2 regions of the Pseudoalteromonas sp. SG41-1 genome follow, and region 1 is predicted to be linked to the other one. Evidence: predicted binding sites of a transcription regulator. Region 1 holds the regulator's gene; the other holds the start of a gene.

Region 1 (8,892 bases):
CAGGGTAAAAATGAAACAATGTCGGAAATTCAATTTTTAAATGTAGATCTAGAGCTTGAATCAAAGCAAGATATTAGTTTGTTAGTTGCAGACTTAAAAAAAAGTGCTGTGGTTTTGCATTACGATAAAGATGAGTACCGTCAACTAGCACGTATTGAGTCTAATGAAGACGTTATCTCACCAGATAAAGCGATTAACCACTTATGTGAGTTAATTGAATCTTGCTCACGCAATGCATTAAAGCAGTGGTTATCATGCTCAAAGCGCACCTTTGATATTGGCTTTGAATCAGGCACTTCGCCAAAATGCTTTAATCAAGCGCTCAGTGCCGATACTTTATTGCGTATTTCTGCTATTGGTGCAGGTATTGAAATTACAATTTATCCACTTTCAAGTTAGCCTTTTCGCTCTACAATTGCTGCGGTCATTCTTGATACGCAGCACAGTTCTCCACGACTATTGGTGATTTTTATTTCCCATACGGATGTACGCTTGCCTAAGTGTAGTGGTGTTGCTATCGCGGTTAATAAACCATTACGTGATGCTTTTAGATGATTGGCATTGATCTCCTGGCCAACACAATAAAACTTTGTAAAATCAACAGCAAAGTTTGCAGCATAACTCGCCACCGTTTCTGCAAGTACAACATTTGCGCCGCCATGCACCATACCCATAGGGTTATGATGAGCTGGGATCGCGGGCATCGTTGCTACTAAATAATCATCGCCTATTTCACTTATTTCAATGCCCATGGTTTTCATCAATGTGCCTTGACCACTTATGCCGTCATCAAGTTGCTTACATTGTGCTAGGGTGATCGGTTGATACCAAATACTCATCTGTCTACCTCACTAAGTTATTTACTAAATCAGTCTACACTTTTAAACATTTTCCTACAGTTAAGATCATAAAAATAGATAAAATGTACCTATATTATCTAACTGTTAATGGATCTTAAGGATGAAAGTAAAGGTATTTGGATGTGGTGCAATATTATTGATGAGCCTTGTTGCTCAGCCGCAGGCTGTTGCTAGTACCCAACATCAACTCGATATTGGTTTTACCGATTTAGCTGGTTTAGATGAATCTTTTTTAGGCGCACGATACCGATATTTTGCGCAAGATCTTGAATCTTTGACTGGTCCATACGAGCTAAAAGCGTATTTAAATCAAGTCAATAATTATGCTATTGGTGGGTTTGCTAATGATGATTTTAGCTATTTAAATGCCGATGCTGCCATCTATGGTCCCGCAGGATTAGTTATTAGTGCCAGCGCGCAGCGCCTCTGTGAGGATAATAGCTATTGGCAAAATACTGATTATTTAGTGAGTGCCGCTGTTGGTAAGCAAATGAATGAACAGTTACAACTAGGGTTCAATGTATATTACAGTCGCTTAGAGCGCCATGATATGTGGTTTGGCAAAGATAATGAAAGAGTCGCGGTTGAATGGACTTATGCACCTTATGTTCGTTGGACAAATATAGTTAGCAATCAAGGTTGGGATTTAGAGCTAAAGCAATTGGCAGGGCGTTATCGTTATGTGCAGGGGCAGGCGGTTTATTATGTAAATCAAGCATGGTCAGTGGGAGTCGTTGCCAATATTCGGAATCAGAAAAATCTAAAAGACAACTATGAACTGCAAACGCAATATTGGTTTAATCAACATGTAGCATTAAAGTTTGGTCTTGGATCTGCGCTTGATTCTGGAAGTGGTTTAAATAGTATGAGCTTGTTATTAACGGCGCGATTTTAAGCCAATTTATATTTGCGATTTTCAGATAACTGTATATACTCACAGTTAAATGTACTGTATGGAAAACCAGTTGTATGCGCCCATTAACGAATCGCCAAGCTCAAATTCTCGAACTTATTAAAGTTTTTATTAAAGATACCGGTATGCCGCCAACCCGTGCTGAGATTGCGCAAACGTTAGGTTTTAAAAGTGCTAATGCAGCGGAAGAACATTTAAAGGCATTAGCGAAAAAGGGCGTTATTAAAATGAAGCCCGGTGCTAGTCGAGGTATTCAGTTAGTTGAAGAGGATGAGCCGGAACAACTTGGTTTACCTCTAATAGGCAGAGTTGCCGCTGGTGAGCCTATTTTGGCAGAGCAGCATGTTGAAAGTCATTGCAAAATAGATCCACTCTTGTTTAAACCGGCTGCTGATTTTTTACTGCGTGTGCAAGGCATGAGTATGAAAGACATTGGTATTATGGATGGCGATTTATTGGCAGTACACAGCACTCAAGTTGCTGAAAATGGCCAAGTGGTGGTTGCCCGTGTTGATGACGATGTAACAGTAAAACGCCTTGAAAAAGCAGGTAAAAAAGTTTTTTTACATGCTGAAAACGATGAATTTTCACCGATTGAAGTGGATCTTGAACATGAATCTTTCAATATTGAAGGGTTAGCTGTTGGGGTGATCCGCAACGCTGATTGGATGTAAATTTTTTGATCTGTATTTTGCACCAAATTGGTGAAGTTTGGTGCATTTAATTTTTTACCGCTTTAATGGCTAGATTTTATACTTAGCTATAGCGTCCTAAGCCCTATCAAATCTACTTGTCAGCTACTTTTAGCCCTCTAATATTATCCCTAATTACAAAATAACGCGCTGATTTTTAGCTGTTATTTATGCACCAAAAAAGAATTTAATTGCTCTTAAAACTTGCTAATTGTTCATTTTTTAACTAATTGGTTAATACACTGTGTTAACAGCTACTTTAAAAGTCTAACAATTTTGCTCAATAGCATAATTTAGGGTTGCGTTAATATTCAGTAACAATAAAAAATAACGAATTGGCGCGAATAAAGCTGTGCCGCCTTTTCGCTTTGCGTTTTGCAATAGCATTTAAAGGAGCCGTCACATGGGTAAATTGAGCTCTACCTTGTGGCTTATATTGTTTGTTCTACCGCAGCAAGTATTGGCTAATAGCCAGTTTAATATGCGTAAGGGCGTAACAGATATAAGTAATGATGTTTATCAGCTGCACATGACAATATTTATTATATGTTGTGTGATTGGGGTCATCGTGTTCGCCGTGATGTTTTGGGCACTGATCCACCACCGTAAATCTAAAGGGGCAAAACCAGCCCAATTTCATGAAAGTACTAAAGTTGAAATCCTTTGGACGGCAATCCCGTTTGTGATTTTAATTGGTATGGCAATTCCTGCGACAAAAACTTTGATTGCAATGGAAGATGCTAGTAAAGCTGATCTCACGATTAAAATTACTGGTTCTCAATGGAAATGGCATTATGAGTACATGGGTGAAGATGTTGAGTTTTATTCAATGCTTGCTACACCTCAAGATGAAATAACTAATCTTGCAAATAAAAACCCTAATTACCTGCTTGAAGTTGATAAACCTTTGGTGTTGCCAATTAATCAAAAAGTACGATTTTTAATGACCTCAGACGACGTTATTCATTCTTGGTGGGTGCCTGATTTTGCAGTGAAAAAAGATGCTAACCCTGGGTTTATCAATGAAACTTGGACCAGAATTAATGAAGAGGGCATTTATCGAGGGCAATGTGCAGAACTATGCGGAAAGGATCATGGCTTTATGCCTGTGGTGGTTGAAGCTAAATCTGAGCAAGCATTTGCAAACTGGCTGAGCGAAGCTAAGCAGGCAAAAGCAAACGCTGCAATTGCTGATGCTGCATTATTAGATCAAACATTACCAAAAGAAGAATTAATGACACTCGGCGAGCAAGTCTATATGGCCAGTTGCGCTGCGTGTCACCAACCAACAGGTATGGGCTTACCGGGGGTTTTCCCGGCGCTCAAAGGCAGTCCGGTAGTATTAGGAGATATTAAAGATCATATTGATGTAGTGCTTCATGGTCGCCCAGGTACCGCTATGCAAGCATTTGACAAGCAGTTATCAATCAAGCAGCTAGCAGCTGTGATCACCTATAAGCGTAATGCATGGGGCAATGACACTGGGGATGTAATTCAACCGAGTCAGATACAAGCCGCGATTGATGCAACTTCGGAGGCTAAATAATGAGTAGCGTAACAGAGCAACAACATGATCAAGCTGCACACCATGATGGACATCATCATCCTGCGAAAGGTTTTAAACGCTGGCTTTATACTACTAACCATAAAGATATCGGTAGCTTATATTTAATTTTTTCGTTGACGATGTTTTTAATTGGTGGCGCCATGGCGATGGTGATCCGCGCAGAGTTATTTCAACCTGGCTTACAGTTAGTAGAGCCTCACTTTTTCAATCAAATGACCACAGTACATGGCTTGATCATGGTATTTGGTGCCGTTATGCCGGCCTTTACAGGATTGGCTAACTGGATGGTACCACTCATGATTGGCGCACCAGATATGGCATTACCACGGATGAATAATTGGAGCTTTTGGATTTTACCTTTTGCTTTTATTATTTTACTGGCATCCCTGTTTATGCCAGGTGGTGGCCCGGCATTTGGCTGGACTTTTTATGCACCACTGTCAACAACTTACAGTAACGATAATACCGCATTATTTGTTTTTGCTATTCACATCATGGGTATTAGCTCAATTATGGGCGCAATCAATGTGATTGTAACTATCGTTAATTTACGTGCGCCAGGTATGACTTGGATGAAGCTGCCGCTGTTTGTGTGGACATGGCTTATCACCGCTTTTTTATTGATTGCTGTGATGCCGGTATTGGCCGGTGCTGTGACTATGGTATTGACTGATAAGTATTTTGCAACCAGCTTTTTTGATGCTGCTGGGGGCGGTGATCCGGTGATGTTCCAGCACATATTTTGGTTTTTTGGTCACCCTGAAGTGTACATTATGATTCTGCCAGCCTTTGGCATTATCTCGACTATAGTGCCGACCTTTTCACGTAAAAAATTATTTGGTTATGCCTCTATGGTATATGCCACATCTTCGATTGCTTTACTTAGCTTTATAGTTTGGGCGCATCATATGTTTACCACAGGTATGCCTGTCGCTGGCGAATTATTTTTTATGTATGCAACTATGCTGATATCGGTGCCAACTGGGGTCAAAGTATTTAACTGGGTAGCCACCATGTGGCGTGGTTCGATTAGTTTTGAAGTGCCTATGTTATTTAGTATTGCGTTTATTGTGTTATTCACTTTAGGTGGTTTCTCTGGGTTGATGCTGGCGATTACTCCTGCTGATTTTCAATACCATGATACTTATTTTGTGGTGGCGCATTTTCATTATGTGTTAGTGACTGGGGCGATATTTTCAATTATGGCCGGGGCGTATTATTGGCTGCCAAAATGGACGGGAAATATGTTCAATATCACCTTGGCTAAATGGCATTTTTGGTTGTCTTTAGTGAGCGTGAATGTATTGTTTTTCCCTATGCACTTTGTTGGTTTGGCCGGTATGCCGCGCCGGATTCCTGACTACGCACTGCAATTTGCAGACTTTAACGCGATTATTAGTATTGGTGGCTTTGCTTTTGGTTTATCACAATTGTTATTTGTGGTTGTAGTATTTAAGTGTGCACGAGGCGGCGATAAAGTGCCCGCCAAAGTGTGGGATGGTGCTGAGGGTTTGGAATGGGAGGTGGCATCGCCTGCGCCTTATCATACTTTTGAAACGCCACCGGAGATTAAGTAATGAGTCATGCACCACTGCTTAAGCGCTTAGTTTTAATATGTCTTGGCATGTTCGCTTTTGCGTTTGCTTTGGTGCCGTTGTACGACGTTTTTTGTGATGTAACAGGCCTTAATGGTAAGCCTTCGTTAGAGAAAGCAAAGCAAAGTACGAGTGTTAATGAGGCACGAGAAATCGACGTAAGCTTCACAACTCATGCGCAAAGTGGAGCGCCATTTGAGGTGCAATCACATGAGTATAGTGTGCTAGTAAAGCCCGGAGCTATGCGCGAAGTGCTGTTTAGAGCAAAAAATACCAGTAATGAAGATAAAGTTATGCAAGCGGTACCGTCGGTGTCTCCAGGCAAAGCAGCTAAGTATTTGCATAAAATGGCTTGCTTTTGTTTCGATCAACAACCTTTGAAAGCAGGTGAAGAAGTGGAATTTAAACTGCTTTTTTATGTTGATACGCAATTACCTGAAGATGTTGAAGAGTTAACTTTGTCTTATACCGTGTTTGATATTAGCGGGCAGATAGTGGCTAGTAATTAGGTTGCCAAGCTAATAGCTAATTAGGAGCAAACAAAATGGATAAAAATTACGAAAAATATTATGTTCCCGCGCAAAGTCCGTGGCCAATAGTTGGCGCATTTGCGATGTTTTTTATTGCTGTTGGTGCAGGTCTTACCGTAATGCAAGCAAGCAGCGGCGGTGGTGCTGGCCATTATGTGCTTTACGCAGGAATTGGTGTGTTGCTGTTTATGCTATTTCGCTGGTTTAAAAATGTCATTGAAGAGTCTGATCAAGGCTTATATTCAGCGCAAATGGATCGCTCGTTTCGTCAAGGCATGAGCTGGTTTATTTTCTCTGAAGTAATGTTTTTTATGGCTTTTTTCGGTGCCCTTTTTTATGCCCGGATGATCTCTGTGCCTTGGCTTGGCGGCGCCGGAAATAATGCCATGACCAATGAGGTACTGTGGCCTACTTTTGAAGCAATCTGGCCATTAGTTACTACACCCGGTGGTGGTACGACACAGGCTATGGGTTGGCAGGGATTGCCGCTGATCAACACATTAATATTACTAACCTCGTCGGTTACCTTACATTTTGCTCATGTAGGCATGGAGAACAATAAGCGTGGGCCATTAAAAGTATTTATGGCACTGACAATCGTATTAGGGGTCTGTTTTTTAGGGCTGCAAGTCGTAGAGTATATGCATGCTTATCAGGATTTAGGACTGACCTTAGATGCTGGCGTATATGGCAATACTTTCTTTTTACTAACCGGCTTTCATGGCATGCATGTGACCTTAGGAACTATTTTATTATTAGTCATGCTGATCCGCATTTTAAAGGGCCACTTTAGCCCAGATAAACATTTTGCGTTTCAAGCCGCAGCTTGGTATTGGCATTTTGTTGATGTGGTGTGGTTGTGTTTATTTGTGTTTGTATATGTGCTGTAACTTTATCAATTGGTGATGAGTTACTGTGGATGAAACCTAGTTTAAGGGCTGCAATAACAACCACTAAGACGATAACAGAAAACAGCACACGACGGCCTAAATAGTGAGACATAGGCCGTCCATCTGTTTTACCCGATACCATAATAAATAAGGCACGGAACAAGTTAAAAAGTATAAATAGTAGCAACAGTACGATAATAATTTTAATAATCACTGGGTCACCTTTATGCAGTTAATTTTATGGCGTAAACAAAAGCTTAGCTCAATTATTACCATTTGCGTGGTAACCATTGTGGTATTGGTGTGTTTACGCCTAGGGTATTGGCAATTACAGCGAGCTGAAAGTAAAACTGAGCAATTAACACAAATAGCAGCCCTGCAAAGTCAGGGAGTAATGAGCTGGCAGCAAATGCAGCAACTGCCTAGTGATTGGAATAAAACGGGCTTGCAGATAAGTATCTCTGGAGTGCTAGATACGCAGCAATATTGGTTGTTAGATAATCAAGTTTACCAAGGTCAGGTTGGCTACGATGTACTTACCTTGCTGCGTTTACAGCAAAGTAAGCAAACTCTGTTGGTGAATTTGGGTTGGGTTAAAGCACCACTTACTCGCCAGCAACTCCCTAGTATAAACCTACCATCGACTCCTTTGGCAATGACCGTGCAATTAAAGCAAGGAAAGCTCAGTGGCTTTACTTTGCAAGATGCACAACACAAGACGGATACAGCATGGCCCAAGCGCGTACAAATTATCGATTTAGCATTGTTTTCACAGCAAACAGGTCGCGACATGATTGACTTTATTGGTTATCGGCAAGGTATCGCGGATGAGATTGCTGCGCCGCATTACCAAGCTGTGGTGATGAGCCCCGAAAAACATCAAGCCTACGCAGTGCAATGGTTATTGATTGCGATTGCCTGCCTTGTTATTGCTGTATTTGCTTTTAAAAAGAAGGAATTACAATGAAAAACAATCCGTTATTAATATTTATTGGCTGTTGTTTAGTGCCTTTAATACTGGCGTATTTGGCGTTAAAGCTTGAGTGGATACCTAGTGCATCGAGTAATAAAGGGGAATTTTTAACACAGGAAATAAAACTACAAGATTGGAAAAAAACGGAGCATAAACAATGGACTATTGCTTTAAATCACCCAGCACAATGCCAACAAGCTTGTGCACAGCAGTTACAAGCACTAGAGAACCTCTACATCGCTCTTGGTAAAAATCAAGGTAAAGTCGATGTAGCCATCCTTGGCCAGACACAGCAAAAAGAGCTGCCATGGCGTCAGTTACCTGAGGTTGATGTACTGCAACCAGCTAGTTTATATCTAATTGATCATATGGGCTTAGTGGTCTTGCAGTATCCCTACCATAGTGAGCCACAGCAAAACCGTTTGACTCAAAAAGGACTGTTAAAAGATTTAAAAAAATTACTTAACTATTCGCGTTCTAGCTAAATTAAGGAGTGCCAATTATGTATAAAAACTATAAACATTTGGTATTAGCCACTTTTATGTTATCGATCTTAGTTGTTGGCTTAGGGGCTTATACGCGCTTGAGTGATGCCGGATTGGGTTGTCCGGATTGGCCCGGTTGCTATGGCTTTTTAACGGTACCCAAGCATGAGGCTGATTTAGCCCATGTAGAGCAAACCTACCCTGATATGATGTTCGAAACCGCTAAAGCGTGGAAAGAAATGATCCATCGCTATTTTGCCGGCACGTTAGGTTTACTTATTTTAGCGTTATTTATATTGGCTTTATTAAAACGTCAATATCCAACCACGCCAATTAAATTACCCTTACTATTACTAATACTGGTGGTGTTCCAAGCGGCTTTAGGGA
Region 2 (4,284 bases), on a different contig from region 1:
TTGCGCTAAATATGACTTTTTGCAATACTAATTACTGATTGATTAGTTTTAATTTCATTATTTAGTTTTGTTTTTATGCGTTTTAAATAAATATATTTAATTAAAATTAATAGGTTAGGCTTTGTTTTAATTATTTTAAAAAAATATAAAAATAATAACGATTTATTTTCTAGTTTTTATTATAGTGTTTTTTTGATACTTGAAATTTATTTAACATTTGTTCCTTTATTGTTTTTTGATATGACTAGATCTTAGCATGCTACGGGGCTGGTTCTAACGCAGTATATATATGTTTTATGGATGAGTTAGTTGTTTATAGGTGTTGTTGTGAAGTACTAGAGCATGTTGACCTTTCAGAATTAAAATTTGTTTAATCTAGGAGTGATTTAATCATGACAAGAGGTTTTTAACCTAGTGGGCTCGCTACTGCTACCGCGTTATTCTACTGGCGGAAGTAATCTGAGCTTCGGATAATAAATCTATCTCCAGCGGCTATTTTTCAATGTTAACTGCGTTGAATTTATTTGTAATAGGCATGCTATTGACGCGTAAATTCGCCTTATTTTCCCTGAAAATTTTGGCTGGAGAGTAAAAGTAATATTAGTGCTTTAAATCAATGCGTTAGAAAACACATGAACCAAAATTTAGGTTAAGCAACAAAGAGTTAATCGCACTTAGACAGACCACGTTGGCTTGCGAGTTTTTTGAATTTATGATTATTTATAAATACTTACGGTAAAAACTATACTCTAAGAAAGTGTTACACGCTGTGGCATTTTTTATATTTTTTACCACTACCACACGGGCATTCATCATTGCGGCTAATTTTTATATCTGCAACAGGGAAGATCTCACCATCGAGATAACGCCACTGGCCATCTTCTTTTATGAAGCTTGATTTTTCATGCAGCTGGCAAAACAAGTTTTGATAAAAATAGCTAACACAAAATTCAACACAACCAGTGTATTCTTGCTGGTCTGCACTGATCACAGCTAATTTTATAAAGCGGCAACTATTAGCAAAATCAGCAATTTCTTTGATTGGGTTTGCTGCTTGTTTTTTTTGTGCATAAGTTTGGTAAATATACTTAGCATTTTTTAAGGCATAAGCAACAAAGCGAGAGCGCATTAGTTGCTCTGGGCTTGTTGCTTGTATATTGCCTAAGTGCAATTTTTCACAGCAATCGCTATAGCTTTGTTCGCTGCCACATAAGCAAAGACTGTCAGTGAGTGAGGTCATAAATAAAATACGCTTTATTAAAAAACGGCATTTTAACAGCTTATTGTGCTAATGCTATCTCTGTAGCTTGTTGGGTTTTAGTAAAACAGTATAGTTTTGCACTCGCTTGGTCTAACTTTAATGACAGGTTAGCTATTTGATTGTCTTTCACAATGTCTGTCCAGGTGATCACCGCTGCAAAGTTACCGTTATGTAGTGCTGAATTTAGTACATACTCTAAATTAACCAGATGCTTTTGCCTAATCACTAATAGTTTACTGGTATCAATAGAACATGAATCAAGTAAAGCTTTACTTGGTACGTGATCCGGTGCAATCAGTAACGTCCATGCGTTTTTATTATTGTAATGGTGTAACACCTTTAGAAGTTCAAAAGTTGCAGAGATCTCATCTTCTATCTGAATCAAATTTACTGATGCGCTTAAATTATCTTGTTGATAGCTTTTAACTGTTCTGATGGTAATTGGCTGTAACATAAGTTTCACTCACTGGTTGTTTATACAGTACTCATATACAGTAGTTTATACAGTGTTTGTGTGCAAGTGTTTTTTGCTATCTTTTTGAACGATTTTTAAATTTATTTGTTCTTTCTCATTCGGTTTTGGAATGGTTTGTCACACATCTGGAATAAAGAGCCTTACGTGGCAAGGCTTGTAGGGATGGTGCTGTCGTTCCTTATTTGGGTTTTTCTCATAAGGTTTGGAATTTGGTCTTTAGGCTTAAACTAATTAAAACACCAAACAGAAATTCCAATTGAAAATTTTATACTTTATCTTTTTTGATTTAATACGGTATGCATTGCGGTTGAATGTTGTAGCTTATATTAAAAGAGAGGCCTGAAAGCAAAGCTATCTTACAATAAAAATGTATTAAGGCGGTTATGAGCGAGGAGCGCACGGTTAGACAAACTCGTTATTGGACATTTCCGAGTTAGGACTTTAACTCTACTAAGTGAGCTTAAGATTAATATTTCTATGTTCAAGCTCCTCGTTGAGTTAAAGTTACTCCACTTGAATTAAAGTCGTGAGAGCAATTAGAGGCGTTCATGAGTCAATAATGAGCAATGTCATAGTGATTACGTAGCTCATCGTAAGCGACTTTTGCAGAGTAATGTTTTGTTCCTCGCCTTTGTGCATCAAGGTTTAGCTCTTCAGAATTGAATTGATCGTAATATTTCTTAAACCATTTTCTATCGATATTGTAATTCCACGCGATATTGCTTTTATTGGAATCAACGTATCTAGCTAAAACGGAGTTAAAAATAAAGTTGTTATAGTTGCGTACACAGTTAAGGCATATGGCGTTTGATTCTTGTAAAAAACTTAGGTCTAAATAGATAGGATTTTCAAAGAAGCTTTTGTGCTGTTCTATACCTAATTTTATAGCGTTTTTCGATCCCAATAGGCCTGCCCTGTGAACAATACAGTGTCGTATTTGACATAGTTGCTCAAAACTTTTTATGCATTCAACAAGCTCTTTATGTAGTGGAGAGTCGGTTATAGCAATATTTAGGTAACTCTTAGTTGTATCTCGTATGTTTTTTAAAGAAATGAATGTACATTGCTCAAGTAGAGCTTCTGGTAATAGCTTGGCATTGTGATGCATTGCTGCTGCGTATGTAAGCTGCTGCTCTAAGCACTGCTCATATGAAATCTTGTCAATGAGAATTAACTCTCTTAATAAGCACCTAAAGAATGACTCTACATTTGAAACCATACCTAATAAAAAAAGATTATATAAATGGCTGTCCCTTGTTGCATCAATGTGACCATCTCTATCCAAAGAACCCAATTTGACTAAAAGAGCCTTATTTCTTTTTATGTATATATCAATAGGGGATTCATTTTGAATTGAGTGAGACCTGAATAAGCCAGAAGTATTTAACTGCACCGTTGGTGATTCACCCGATACTTTTATATTTAAGTTTTTTTTGTTTTTAGACATTAGGAAAGAAACTCCTCCATAATTCTAGTTGCTTCTTGAATCACACGAGTAGCTTTTTTTTCCCCCACCCCTTTAGCTTTCCTCAATTCTTGAGCAGGATTTACCTCGAATAAAATATCAGCAATAGTCTCTATTCTTGTTTCCTCTGCTATCTTGTTTTTTAACCAACTAGTTAAAGGTAGCTCATCAATTTTTTTACTAGTGAGCTCTTCAAATGTCGATTTATTTAACAGCTCAGTACCACAGAACATACAAAACCTTTGTTCTTCGCTACTTCTAAGGTTTCCGCAATTAGAACAACTAGGGAGGTTTAGTGATAGGCTATCAATATCTTCTTCAGTAAGAAATTCTGTAAAGCTATTCTTTCTTAAAGGGTGTTTCTCTTTTGGAAGTTGTATTAGTTCAGCAAAGTGAGATGCATAGCCTGCTTTACTTACTTGATAAGCCCCCTCATTGAGAAGTAATGTGAAGTGAGGGATGAATCTTTCGTATGTTCTTAAACCATAACTATTTTTGCCATGCTTCACCGGATTTACCCTGACCAGCAAACCTGTTTCTTCTAACAACCTAATCACCAACTGAATATCTTTAGCTTTTTTCCCATACTCATCTTGTTGTAAAACACCAAGGAAGAATTGCTGTTTTTTGTCTGCAATCGAAATTTTGTTTGCTACGGATATATCAGAAACAATTTTATTTATGAGTTTTTGACCAACAGCTACGTAGTTTTTATATTGTGGCTGTTTGGTTGATAAAGTTTTGAACTCTTTTAGTATTATTTCTGCTTGCTCAGTAATAACAGAGTTCAGTTTACTCTGCATAGTCGTCTTAGTAGATGCATGGAATTGGTTGATAAGATTAATAAATGCTCTTGGTACTCCAAATGAGGCATACATGAAGCATTTCTTTATATCGTCCTTTATATCGGTGCTGTAGCGTTTTGAGTATATCTCCTCGAAAAGCTTTACATATTCATCGTCGGCAATACTTGGCCAACAAGGAACACTTTCCGCATCCTGTCCAATATGAAAGCGAGGGCCAAATTCAGTATTTGGATATACTGAAGCTTTGGGTGAAATTTTCGCTGATTTCAGAGCACGG

The links. The regulator LexA, encoded in region 1, represses DNA repair genes until DNA is damaged. The targets are predictions, from matches to a motif close to TACTGTATNNNNATACAGTA.
Region 2: H5203_RS16460 (SulA-like leucine-rich domain-containing protein) is a predicted target of LexA. The motif match lies at 1,726-1,745, and genes of this name have one in related genera.

The regions. Positions count from the first base shown of each region.
Region 1 is NZ_JACJFL010000021.1:16,628-25,519, reverse strand. It holds gene H5203_RS12825 (hypothetical protein) at 19-399, shown strand; gene H5203_RS12820 (PaaI family thioesterase) at 396-839, opposite strand; gene H5203_RS12815 (hypothetical protein) at 961-1,755, shown strand; gene lexA (transcriptional repressor LexA) at 1,830-2,447, shown strand; gene coxB (cytochrome c oxidase subunit II) at 2,869-4,011, shown strand; gene ctaD (cytochrome c oxidase subunit I) at 4,011-5,609, shown strand; gene H5203_RS12795 (cytochrome c oxidase assembly protein) at 5,609-6,136, shown strand; gene H5203_RS12790 (cytochrome c oxidase subunit 3) at 6,172-7,047, shown strand; gene H5203_RS23135 (DUF2909 family protein) at 6,947-7,261, opposite strand; gene H5203_RS12780 (SURF1 family protein) at 7,274-8,014, shown strand; gene H5203_RS12775 (transmembrane cytochrome oxidase associated protein) at 8,011-8,505, shown strand; gene H5203_RS12770 (heme A synthase) at 8,523-8,892, shown strand, end outside.
Region 2 is NZ_JACJFL010000035.1:17,099-21,382, reverse strand. It holds gene H5203_RS16465 (YchJ family protein) at 761-1,240, opposite strand; gene H5203_RS16460 (SulA-like leucine-rich domain-containing protein) at 1,281-1,715, opposite strand; gene H5203_RS16455 (hypothetical protein) at 2,290-3,183, opposite strand; gene H5203_RS16450 (zinc ribbon domain-containing protein) at 3,183-4,284, opposite strand, start outside.